Regions from separate parts of the Mesorhizobium sp. CCNWLY176 genome, predicted to be linked through region 2. Evidence: predicted binding sites of a transcription regulator. Region 2 holds the regulator's gene; each other region holds the start of a gene.
What was found. The regulator PhoB, encoded in region 2, activates phosphate uptake and scavenging genes when phosphate is short. The targets are predictions, from matches to a motif close to TGTCATNNANCTGTCAT.
Positions count from the first base shown of each region.

Region 1 (4,103 bases), on a different contig from region 2:
TGGTCGATTTACTCGTTTGGCGGGTGGATTTCCAAATAATGAACTACATTAGCACCGAAGTACAAATTTATACTAACTTTTTTTGACGCGCGTATTCCTGATACATTTAAGTATATTTTGCGAAATATTGCCTCTCGCGCCTGTTGTGAAAATCCAAACCACCGTCCGCCGCAGGGAACGCGTATGCGGTACCGGCGCGAGGCCGATCCCGATCAGCAAAAGGAGTTGTGCTAGAACCGCCCGACATCGGCGAAGGCGATCGCTTTGCGGATGATGGCGACGAACTGTTCGCCGGCGATCTCCTTGGGGCCGCTATTGTCGATGGTCGAGATGCCGGGGCCGGTGAGTTCGACCTTCACCGTGCGCGCCAGCCGCGCCATCACCTCGCCGCGCGATTCGCGGCCGCGTGCCGCCAGCCGCTCGGCCAGGATCTCGGGGGCCGCGGTGATCTCGACCACGGCGACATTCTCGTAGCGTTCGCGCAGCGCCGGAATGGCATTGCGCGAGCCGTTGGCGACAGCGATTTGGCCGTTGGCGATTGCATCGTCCACGCTCGCCGGAATGCCGTATTTCAGCCCATGCGCCTCCCAGGAAAGCGCAAAGGCGCCTTCTGCCTCGGCTTCGACGAATGCCGCATCTTCCAGCGTGTCATGGTCTTCGGTCGCGCCGTCGCAGGGGCGGGTGATGACGCGGCGGACGAACGCAACCGTATCGTCTCCGGCGAAATGCTCGCGCGCATAGGCAATGACCGTGTCCTTGCCGGCGCCGCTCGGGCCGACCACGGCAATGAAGACGCCATGGCGAACCGGGAAAGCAGCGCTTGCCTGCTCACGCTCGATGAGGGCTGAGACCATCATGCGACGCGGCGCCCTTCGCGCCAAACCGTGCGGACCACCGGCACATGCTCGTCGACGCGCACGCGCACCAGATCGGCGCGGCGGCCGATCTCGATGACGCCGCGGTCGCTCAGCCCGACGGCTTCGGCAGGTGTCTTGGAAACCATCGCGACAGCCTGCGGCAGCGAAATCGCGTCGACGACTTCGCCAAGGAAGAAGGCCGACTGGATCAGGCTGAACGGGATGTAGTCGGACGAGAGGATGTCGAGCAGCCCGTCCTCGGCCAGCGCGCGGGCCGAGACGTTGCCCGAATGCGAGCCACCGCGCATGACGTTTGGCGCGCCCATCAGCACGCCGAGCCCAGCACCTTTGGAGGCTTTCGCCGCCTCCATCGTGGTCGGGAATTCGGCGACGCGAATGCCTTGCGAGATCGCCTCGTCGACATGGGCGATTGTCGCATCGTCATGGCTGGCGAGGATGATGCCGCGCGCGTTGCAGGCCTCGGCGATCGCGGCGCGGTTGGGCGCGGAATTTTCGGCCGACTGCGCCATGCGTTTCTGGCAATAGGCGCGGAACTGCTCTTCCGACATCTTCAGCTTGCCCATGTAGTAGACGGCATAGGCGTCGAAGCTGGCGAACTGGCGCTGGCCCGGCGCATGATCCATCAGCGAGGCCATTTTCACCCGCTCGTCGCCATCGAAAAGCGCGAAGGCCTCGCGGCAATCGGGCGCCGAAACCTCGCAGCGCAGATGAATGAAGTGGTCGGCGCGCAGCCGGTCGTTGACGACGCTGTCTTCGATGGCGTCGGCGAGCTTGCGCATGTCGGCGGCGGTGATGTCGGAATCTGTGTCCATGCCGACGCGCAGCGCGTCGAACACGGTGGTGATGCCGGCGGTGGCGACCTGCGCGTCATGGGCAAGCACGGAGGCGATCGGGTTCCAGCGCACTTTCGGGCGTGGCGCGTAGTGGCCCTCGAGATGGTCGGTGTGGAGTTCCACCAGCCCCGGAATGATGTAGTCGCCCTGCATGTCGTCGCCGGTCTTACCGGCGCTGGCGGAAATGTCGGCGATCTTGCCGTCACGGATCAGGATCGAGCCGTCGACGATCTCGTCGGCAAGCACGATGCGGGCATTTGTCAGTGTCGTTTCGGTGGTCATCTCAAGCAGTCTTTCTTTCGCGCCTGCGGCCAAGCGCGTGATACGAATGCACCATGAAGGGTGCGCCGGGTTCGCGTTCGACGAACAGGGCCAGCCCGTCTATGGCAAAGGGTTCGGCAACAGCGTTGCCGAACAATTCTTCGATGGTGGCACGCAATTTTGGGCTTTCTTCGGCGCTGACGCGGCCCGTCAGCGTCATGTGGAAGCGGAACGTGTCGAACACGTAGGGGTAGCCCCATTGGCAGAGGTTGCGAAACTCCGTCTGGCTCAGCGCGTCGGGGTTGCGGCGCTCGATCTCGGCGTCGGTCAAAGGCGCGCGGAAGCGATCGAATTTTTCGACCACATCGCCGGCGAAGCGGTTGAGTTCGGGCGATACTTCGCCCGGGACGAGCGCGAAGAAACGGTCGATCTGGCCCAGCACCAGACGCGGGATCAGGACTGGCTCGGTGGTTGCCGCGTAAGTGGCCAGTGCCTTGTCGAGCGAGGCTTCGCTCTCGCCCTCGGCGAGCCGGAACGGCGCCTTCAGCGTTGCATGAAAACCGTAGCGGCGGGCGGCTGCGGTGTGGAAGGCGACTTCCGTCGGCGTTAGCAGCGACGTTGCCGGCGCAGTGCTGGCAGCACCCGTAAACGGGTTGCGGCCGAGCCAATTGGCAGCGATGCGGGTCAGCGCGTCGTCGGGTCCGGGGGTGAAGTAAATGGCGTAGCGCATCGTATGGTCCTGGTCAGCCTCGCTGCCATAGGCGATTTGCATGACGGATTGACGAAGCTTTTCGATTTGTCGGTAGTATCAGACAAGTTTCTTTGCGTCATCAGCCAGAAGCGGCGGTTCGCTGGTGCTATGGCGGCACCGTCTGTCACAGCGAAGTGACCGTTGGCCGGGCGAGCGTGCATTGACCCGGTTTGGCCAAGAATGCTCAATCGCGGCGACGAAAAGACCGGGGAGGATGGGGTGCCCATGAAAAGATTTTTGCTTGCTGCGGTCGCGCTCGCGGCCATGACCTTTCAGGTTTTCGCGCAGGATCCCGATCCGGCGAAGTGGGATGATGTGCTCAGGCAAGCCCGCGGCGAAACGGTCTATTTCAACGCCTGGGGCGGGGCGGAAAACATCAACGCCTATCTCGAATGGGCCGGCAGCGAGGTTGAGAAGCGCTACGGCGTCAAGCTGGTGCATGTGAAGCTCGACGATACCGCCAATGCAGTGGCCAAGGTGGTGGCCGAAAAGGCCGCCGGCCGCAACGACACCGGCACGGTCGATCTCATTTGGATCAATGGCGAGAACTTTTCGTCGATGAAGCGGCAGGACCTTTTGATGTCGCCGGGCTGGGTCGAAAAGCTGCCCAACTGGAAATATGTCGACGCCGACGACAAGCCGACCATCCGTACCGATTTCACCATTCCCGTCGAGGGGCTGGAGAGCCCGTGGGGTATGGCCAAGCTGGTGTTCTTTTACGATTCTGCCAGGACCGATGCCGCAAGCCTGCCGAAATCGGCGAAGGAGCTGCTGGAATGGGTCAGGAAAAACCCCGGCCGTTTCTCCTATCCGCAGCCGCCGGACTTCATCGGCTCGTCCTTCCTCAAGCAGATATTGTCCGAACTCGTTGCCGACCGCTCGGTGCTGCAGAAGCCGGTGGATGATGCCTCTTTCGAAGACGTGACGAAGCCGCTGTTTGCCTATCTCGACGAGCTCAATCCGCTGCTGTGGCGCGGCGGCAAGGCCTTTCCGCAGAACTATCCGGCGATGAAGCAGCTTCTCGCCGATGGCGAGGTCGACATCATCTTCGCCTTCAACCCCTCGGAAGCCTCCGGCGCCATCGCCAATGGCGAGCTGCCCGGCACCGTGCGGTCCTTCACCTTCCCGGCCGGCACGCTCGCCAACACCCATTTCGTCGCCATCCCTTACAACGCTGCCGCCAAGGCCGGCGCGCTGGTGCTGGCCGATTTCCTGATCTCGCCGGAAGCGCAGGCGCGCAAGCAGGACCCGAAGGTCTGGGGCGATCCGACTGTGCTTGCCGTGTCGAAGCTCGATGCGGAAGACAAGGCCCGCTTCGACGCGCTCGATCTCGGTGTCGCGACGCTGAAGCCGGATGAACTGGGACCTGCCATAGACGAG
Region 1 is NZ_JBBBDZ010000006.1:114,752-118,854, reverse strand. Features, by position in the region: gene phnN (phosphonate metabolism protein/1,5-bisphosphokinase (PRPP-forming) PhnN) at 231-857, opposite strand; gene WBQ96_RS12295 (alpha-D-ribose 1-methylphosphonate 5-triphosphate diphosphatase) at 854-1,993, opposite strand; gene WBQ96_RS12290 (DUF1045 domain-containing protein) at 1,995-2,702, opposite strand; gene WBQ96_RS12285 (ABC transporter substrate-binding protein) at 2,949-4,103, shown strand, end outside.
Region 1: a site for PhoB is predicted at 2,743-2,759, ahead of WBQ96_RS12290 (DUF1045 domain-containing protein). Genes of this name have one in related genera too.

Region 2 (4,103 bases):
GAGCGCGCCTTCGTCGAGCGCATGTCGGGCGCCATCATTATCCTGCTCATCTTCCTGATGGCGATGAACATCACCGCGATCGTGCTGCGCCGCCGCTTCGAACGGCGCTGGTAGAAAAGGACCATGTTATGAACATCATGACCGAGAAAGCACTCGAAAGCGCAGTGAGCGATAAAATGAGCGGCACACCCAACGAAATCATCAAGATGCGCGGCAACAAGGTCGGCGTGTTTTACGGCGAGAAGCAGGCGCTGTTCGATGTCGATCTCGACGTGCGCGAAAACCAGGTGACGGCGCTGATCGGCCCTTCGGGCTGCGGCAAGTCGACCTTCCTGCGCTGCCTCAACCGCATGAACGACACGATCGACAGCGCGCGGGTGACCGGCAAGATCACGCTCGACAATGAAGACATCTACGACAAGAACATCGACGTGGTCGAACTGCGCGCCCGCGTCGGCATGGTCTTCCAGAAGCCGAACCCGTTCCCGAAGTCGATCTACGAGAACGTCGCCTACGGGCCGCGCATCCATGGGCTGGCCAAGAAGAAGTCCGATATGGATCATGTCGTCGAGACCAGCCTGAAGAAGGCCGGCCTGTTCAACGAGGTCAAGGACCGCCTGCTCGAACCCGGCACCGGGCTTTCCGGCGGCCAGCAGCAGCGCCTGTGCATCGCGCGCGCCATCGCGGTGTCGCCCGAGGTGATCCTGATGGACGAGCCGTGCTCTGCGCTTGATCCGATCGCCACCGCAAGGGTCGAGGAACTGATCGACGAACTGCGCCAGAACTACACGATCGTCATCGTCACTCACTCGATGCAGCAGGCAGCGCGCGTTTCGCAGCGCACGGCGATGTTCCATCTCGGCTATCTCGTCGAGGAGGGTGCGACCGACAAGATGTTCACCAACCCCGACGACAAGCGAACCCAGGACTACATCACCGGCCGCTTCGGCTGACGCGAACACGACGCGGATTGCAAGGACAGCATCATGGGCGAACATACCGTCACCTCTTTCGATGAAGATCTGGGACATATCGACCGTCTCATCCGGGACATGGGCGACCTGGCCGGCGCGATGGTCAGCGCTTCGATCCAGGCGCTGGTTCAGTCCGACAATGCGCTCGGCCAGCGCGTCGTTTCTGACGACGCCATCATGGATGCGCGCCAGCGCGAGCTGGACGAGCGCGCGATCACGTTGATCGCCAAGCGCCAGCCGATGGCGCAGGACCTGCGCGCGGTTGTCGGCGCCATCCGCATGGCCGGTGATCTGGAGCGGATCGGCGATCTCGCCAAGAACATCGCCAAGCGCGTCAGCGCAGTCGGCCAGAGCGCCACGCCGCGCGACCTTGCCCATTCGATCGAGGCGATGTCGGGCATGGTGCTGGATCAGGTTCGGGAAGTGGTCGACCACTATGTGTCGCGCCGGCCTGACGAACTGCAGGCGCTGCGCGCCGCTGACGAGAAGATCGACGTCAAATACACCGCCGTGTTCCGCGAGCTCCTGACCTACATGATGGAAGACCCGCGCAACATTACCGCTTGCACGCACCTTCTGTTCTGCGCCAAGAATCTGGAGCGCATCGGCGACCATGTCACCAACATTGCCGAAAACGCCTATTATGTGATGACCGGAAAGCAGCTTCCGCTCAATCGGCCGAAGCAGGACGAGACGTCGATGACCGCACCCGCCGCCTGAGGCGTGTCGATAGCGGAGATTTAAAAGGGTAAGCTTGCTCCACCGGCGGTGCGAAACCCGCCGGACACCATGCGAAAGGCGAGGGGGCTCGAACCGGATCGCGTTAACAGGACGGCAAATTGATGATCGCACCCAAAGTCATGGTGGTGGAAGACGAAGAGCCGCTGGGCGTGCTGCTTCGCTATAATCTCGAATCGGAAGGCTATCAGGTCGAGATCGTGCCGCGCGGCGACGAGGCCGAAATCAGGCTTCAGGAAAACGTGCCCGATCTTCTGGTGCTCGACTGGATGCTGCCGGCGGTTTCCGGCATCGAACTTTGCCGCCGGCTGAGAATGCGTCCCGAAACCGAACGCCTGCCGATCATCATGCTGACGGCGCGTGGCGAGGAAAGCGACCGCGTGCGTGGCCTTTCCACCGGCGCCGACGACTATCTGGTCAAGCCGTTCTCGACGCCGGAATTCATGGCGCGGGTGCGCGCACTGCTGCGCCGCGCCAAGCCGGAAGTGCTTTCCAGCGTGCTCAAGGTCGGCGATATCGTGCTCGACCGCGAGGCGCACCGCGTCTATCGCAAGAAGAGCGAGATCAAGCTCGGGCCGACGGAATTCCGCCTGCTCGAATTCATGATGCGCCATCCCGGCCGCGTCTTCTCGCGCAGCCAGCTTCTCGACAATGTCTGGGGCGAGACGATCTATATCGACGAGCGCACCGTGGACGTGCATGTCGGCCGGCTGCGCAAGGCCGTCAATACAGGCCGAATGCCCGACGTCATCCGCACCATCCGCGGCTCTGGCTACGCGATCCGCGAGGACTGATTTTCAGGCTACGTTCCTGCCCGCTGCTGCCGGGCTTGCGCCCGGTGCAAAAATTTCCTGATCGACGAAGGTCAGCGCCTGCATGGTGCAGCCTTCGCGGATAAGCGGAAGCTCGTTCGGCTCGGTGTCGAAGGAGATCGCCTTGTTGTGCTGGCCGCCGGCGGTCCTGTCGATCGCTTCGCGCAGCGCCGGCTCGATCAGGTCGAAAGCGGTGGCGCCAATGCCGACGACGGCGACCGGAGCGGGATCGATCAGCGCGAACAGGCTGCCAAGGCCGAAGCCGATCGCTTCGCCAGCCTTGCGGAACGCTTCGCGCTCGGGGCCGTCGCTCGCGCGTGCGCTATCTGCCAGCATGCGCATGTCGCCATCGCTGATGTCGGCGAGCGGCGCATCGTCTTCGCTTGCCTGTTTTGCCTTGCGCCAGATGGCATAGTTGCCGGCATAGGCTTCGACGCAGCCGCGCCGGCCGCAGCGGCAGAGCGCGCCATCGGGCCGATGGATCATATGGCCGAACTCGCCACCGGAGGATTGCGTGCCGGTGAAGAGCTCGCCCTTCAGCACCATGCCCATGCCGATGCCGTGCGAAAGCAGCACGGCGATGAAGTCATTGTGGTAGCGCTCGGGCTTGCGCCATCTCAGCGCCACCGCAATCATGTTGCAGTCGTTCTCGACGGTCACGGGAATGCCGGTTGCTTCCTCGATGATGTCGGCGAAAGCGATGTGGGTATGCGCTGTGATCGGCGTCCACAGCATCGCGCGGGACGTGGAATCGGTGATGCCCTGCACGGCCATGCCGATGCGCATCACCCGCCGGCCGGCCGATTTACGCAGCGCGATCTGCCGGCGCACCATGGCCACGCATTCGCCGATCAAGCCGTCGCGCGACATGGTCAGCGTTTCGAGCCTGCGTTCTTCTTCGGACACGACCTTGCCGGAATAGTCGACGATCGCGACCGAAAGGAAGTTCAGGGAAAGGACGACGGTGACGATTTCGGCGGCATCGGGATTCAGTTCCAGCGCCACCTGTGGCCGCCCGCGCTTTTGTGACGACGCTTCCGGCCCCTTGGCTTCCAGCAGAATCCCCTCGGCGATAAGGTCCGACGAGATTGCGGAGATGGTCGAGTGGCTGAGCCCGGTCGAACCGGCGATCTCGGTACGCGACGGCTGTTGCGCCTGGCGCACGGCGGCAATGACCATGGCGCGGTTGCGCTTGCGCAGATCGTCGTGACGGATCGCGACCGACATGTTTTCGTATTCCTCCCGGGAGCCTGTTCATTCCGCTGAAGCGGAACGGCCCCTGCCTTGTTGTTGGACCGTGATCCTTCCGAAGGCTGTTCGGACAAGGGATCCTAGCCTTTGCAACCATCGTGAACCATCCCTTCACAGGGCAGGCCCGTCAACAGCGGCACAAGGATATTGACAGAACTCTGCGCATGCGTCATTCTTTTTTTCGAGGCTCGAAAAAAAGAGCTTCTGGGTAGGCCCGAAGGCCAAAGTATCGTTGCGCTGTCTTGGCGCCAGGGAGGAAATCATGAAGAAGTTTGCAACCGCCATGCTGGCGGGTGTTGCGCTGTCCATGTCGCTGGGCGCTGTCGCG
Region 2 is NZ_JBBBDZ010000005.1:355,065-359,167, forward strand. Features, by position in the region: gene pstA (phosphate ABC transporter permease PstA) at 1-114, shown strand, start outside; gene pstB (phosphate ABC transporter ATP-binding protein PstB) at 129-953, shown strand; gene phoU (phosphate signaling complex protein PhoU) at 987-1,694, shown strand; gene phoB (phosphate regulon transcriptional regulator PhoB) at 1,817-2,506, shown strand; gene WBQ96_RS11525 (ROK family protein) at 2,510-3,751, opposite strand; gene xylF (D-xylose ABC transporter substrate-binding protein) at 4,038-4,103, shown strand, end outside.

Region 3 (4,103 bases), 120 kb from region 2:
GTCGCGCTCGATGATGTAGAGCTTGCCGTCATGGGCGGTGATTTCCGACAGGCCTACCCAGCCCTTTTCGGTCTTTTCGAGCGGGTAGCGCACGCCCGACCATTCCTTGGCCTTTGGCTTGTAGGCGAGCAGCTTGACCTGGTCTTTCGGATCGTCGGCCCATTCACGCTGCACGGCCATGACCAGTGTCAGGTCGTCGCCCTCGCCGATGGTGGTGATGCCTTCATAGCCGAAGCGGCCGTCCTTGCCGAGGAGTTCGGCCGGCAGCGGGATCTCCTGCTTGATCTCGCCCTTGGCGTTGACCTTGTAGATCGCGTTTGCCGTCAGCTTGGCGGCATCGCCTTCCGAGGCCAGCCAGAAACCGTCATCGCCGTCCGACGCGATACCTTCGATGTCGAGCTTCTGGGCCGGCGCGCCGTCGCGAGTGACGACCAGCTTGCTGGTGATCACGGCCGGCGTCTTGGTGGCATCGATGGTGAAGATCGACGGCTGCGAGCGGTAGACCGAGTCTGACACGGCATAGAGCTTGCCGGCCTCCTTGGGATCGGCGGCGAGGCCGGAGAGCGCGCCCCAGCCGATCGGCTTGCCGTCTTCGGCGGTGCTGGAAACGATCATCGGATAGGCGGCTGCGCCTTCGCCCATCTCATAGACCATGACATGCGAGCGCACGCCGCCGTCCTCGACCAGATCGGTCTCGTTGGCGGTGACGAGCAGGTTGCGCGAGGGGATCGCGACCAGACCTTCCGGACCGATGCCCGAGGGCAGGAGCTGGACGAATTCCGGCTCGGTGCCGGTGTCCTTGTAGACGGCGATCATCGAAGCGCGCTCACTGGCGATGAAGATGTACTGCGTGTCGCCGAACCTGGCGACTTCAGCGCCTTCCAGCTCGACGCCCTTCTTGTTGCGCTTTTCCGGGTAATGGCCGGCAGCGGCGATCTTCATTTCGAGCGACGGGCCGGATTCGTAGAGCACCTTGCCGGTCTTGTCGAAGATGGTGAAGGAGCGCGAACCGCCCTTGTAGTCGCCTTCATTGGCGATGACGAAGCGGTCGTTGTCGAGCCACTTGATCGCGTCGGGCTCGCGAGCCACGCCCTTCATACTGCCGGTGAAGTTCAGCGCGCCGTCGTTCTTGGTGTCGACGCCTTCGAGATCGACCGTGCCGGCGGAGAAATGCGCCGTGACCTTGCCGGTTTCGGCATCGACGATGGCGATGTGGTTGTTTTCCTGCAGCGTGACGGCGATTTCATTGGCGTCGTTGAAGTCGACGAATTCCGGCTCCGGGTCTTCCGGTGCGATTTCCGACAGGCCGGTCATGTCGACGGTCTTGATGGTGGCGCAGTCGGGCGTGCCATCCTTCAGCGAGACGATCTTCAGGAAGCCGGCCGGGAGCTGCGGCAGCTCGCCGTCGTTCAGCTCTTCGTCGCGTTCGTTTTCGATGGCGATGGCCGCGAACTTGCCGTCCTTGCTGACGGCGACGGAATCGGGCTGGCCGCCGAGATCGCAGGTGGCTTCGATCTTCCTGGTGGCGGCGTCGATGACGGTGAGGTTGCCCGATGGCTTGGCCTTGCTCTCCGACGTGTTGACGCCGGCCAGGACTTTCGTGCCGGCGAAGACGACGGAAGTCGGCTCACCCTCGATCTTGACGATGCCGCCGGCCTTGGGTGCCCTGGCGTCGGAAATGTCGATGAAACCGACCGCGCCGAGCGGGCTGTCGGAATAGACCAGCGTCTTGCCGTCTTCGCTCGCCTTGATGATTTCGGACGAGGTCGGCGTCTTCTGCTCGATGTCGGCGGGCAGGTTCGAGGCGACCGGGAAGGAGGCAACCCTGTTGAAGAAACTGTCGGCATGGGCCGGCAACGAGACCGAAGCGGCAAGTGCCGCCGTGAGTATCAAAAGGCGGGAGTGACGGGGCATCATGGACCTCTCCTGGTTGATGGTTTCCATGCTGCTTTGGGCGATCGATATTTCAGCGCGATGACGGACGGGTGACAGTTCGATGACAACGACAGGTCATCGAAGCCTGCTGCGAAGTTTTCTTGCTCCCAGCCGCGAACAAGGTTATATACGCCTCGAATTTCCCAATTCCGGTGGTCTGAACCACCGCCCGCGCACAAGGGACGCGGGCGAACGAGAGGATATTATCTGATGGCCAACACGCTTCTGATGCCCAAGGCGACCGCAGTCTGGCTGGTCGACAATACAGCGCTTTCCTTCGAGCAGATCGCCCAGTTCTGCGGCCTGCACCCGCTGGAAGTGAAGGCGATCGCCGACGGCGAGTCCGCGCAGGGCATCAAGGGCATGGACCCGATCATGACCGGCCAGCTCACCCGCGAGGAAATCGCGCGCGGCGAGAAGGACGGCAACCATCGCCTGAAGCTTTCCGAGCCGAAGGTGCGGGTGCCCGAGAGCAAGCGCAAGGGCCCGCGCTACACGCCGCTGTCCAAGCGCCAGGATCGCCCCAACGCCATTCTGTGGCTGGTGCGCAACCACCCCGAGCTGAAGGACGCACAGGTTTCGCGCCTCGTCGGCACGACCAAGGCGACCATCGAGCAGATCCGCGAGCGCAAGCACTGGAACTCCGCCAGCCTGCAGCCGATGGACCCGGTGACGCTGGGCCTGTGCTCGCAGATCGACCTCGACATCGAAGTGCAGCGCGCCTCCAGCGGCCGCCCGGCTGCCGCCCCGTCCGGCGACACGCTGCTGCCGGCTTCCATGACCGAAAGGCTGGAGCCGAAGATCGAAGCGGTTGCCGACGAGGACAAGGAACTCGACGCCAACGCCGTCTTCGCCAAGCTCTCGGCGCTGAAGTCCAAGACCCCCGACGAGGACGAAGACGACCGTCCCTGATTGCAAGGCATATCAGCCCGCAATCGATGGATTCAAAGGCCCCGCAAGCGGGGCCTTTTTCATGACAGGACCGGATACCGACCGCATGAGCGCAGCACTGTTCCGTTTTTTGCGAGGGCCACTTCTCCTCGCATGGCTGATGCTGGCATGCGTCACCGCCTTTGCAGCCGAAACGCCGCCTCAGAAAACGAAAATCCCGACGCCGGCAGGCAATGTCCTTGTCGAAAAATATGGCGCAGCCGGCGGATCGACGCGGCCTGCCATAATCATGCTCAGCGGAAGCCGGGGATTGGCGGCGCCTGCCTATGGCGAGATCGCGCACAAGTTCCAGGCGGCTGGGATGGATGTCTTTCTCTTGCACTATCTCACGCCGGAGGACATCGACGCGATCGAGCGGGCCGGAAGCGCATCGGCGCGCAAACGATATTATGACAAACGCCTTCCTCATTGGACCGCATCGGTTCGGGCGGTCGTGGCGACGTTGAAAAGAGAGCCGCTATACGGCGATAGAGTAGGACTGCTCGGCATATCGCTTGGCGCGAATGTTGCCGCAGCGAGTGCCGCAAATGCTTCCGGCGTAAGCGCCCTTGTGCTGGTCGATGGCGGTTTTCCCGAAAGCCATGCAGGCCAGGTGCGGTCGATCCCGCCGCTCCTGTTGATATGGGGGAGCGCCGATCAGGTGTTTCCGCTGTCGACCGGACGTAGCCTGCAAAGAACAGCCGCCGCCCTCGGCGGCACCGCCATCCTCGACATCTACGACGGCGCCCGGCACGATTTCTTCATTCGACCGGGCCATCAGGCGCAAACCGCCCGCGAGCGCGTCACGAGGTTCCTGCTGGAGCGTCTTGCCCCGAAACCTTAGAAGCCGCGTGCCCGCCTCTGCCGCTCACATTCGTTCGCCGGGCAACTGGCTGGCCTGCTTCACCCAGTCGGCGAACCGGGCCTCGTCGAACTGATCGTCCTCGTGGATGTCGAGATAGCGCACATCCTTCTGCTTGGAGGTGCCGGGCGGAAGAGGGTGCAGGGACGCGCCCTTGAAGAAGGCAACCTTGATGTACCTGGTCATGCAGTGAAAGCTGAGAAACCAGTTTCCGCTCTCGACGCCGTAGAAAGGCGAGTTCCATTTGACGGCCTTGCTGACGCCGGGGACGATGCGTTCGATGAGCGCGTCGAGACGCCGCCCAAGGTCGCTTTTCCAGCCCGGCATGGCCGCTATATAGGCCTGCACCGGGGCGTCTCCGTATCCCTTGGCGATC
Region 3 is NZ_JBBBDZ010000005.1:231,824-235,926, reverse strand. Features, by position in the region: gene WBQ96_RS10840 (esterase-like activity of phytase family protein) at 1-1,914, opposite strand, end outside; gene WBQ96_RS10835 (DUF1013 domain-containing protein) at 2,146-2,847, shown strand; gene WBQ96_RS10830 (dienelactone hydrolase family protein) at 2,909-3,709, shown strand; gene WBQ96_RS10825 (DUF1801 domain-containing protein) at 3,734-4,103, opposite strand, start outside.
Region 3: a site for PhoB is predicted at 1,986-2,002, ahead of WBQ96_RS10840 (esterase-like activity of phytase family protein). Genes of this name have one in related genera too.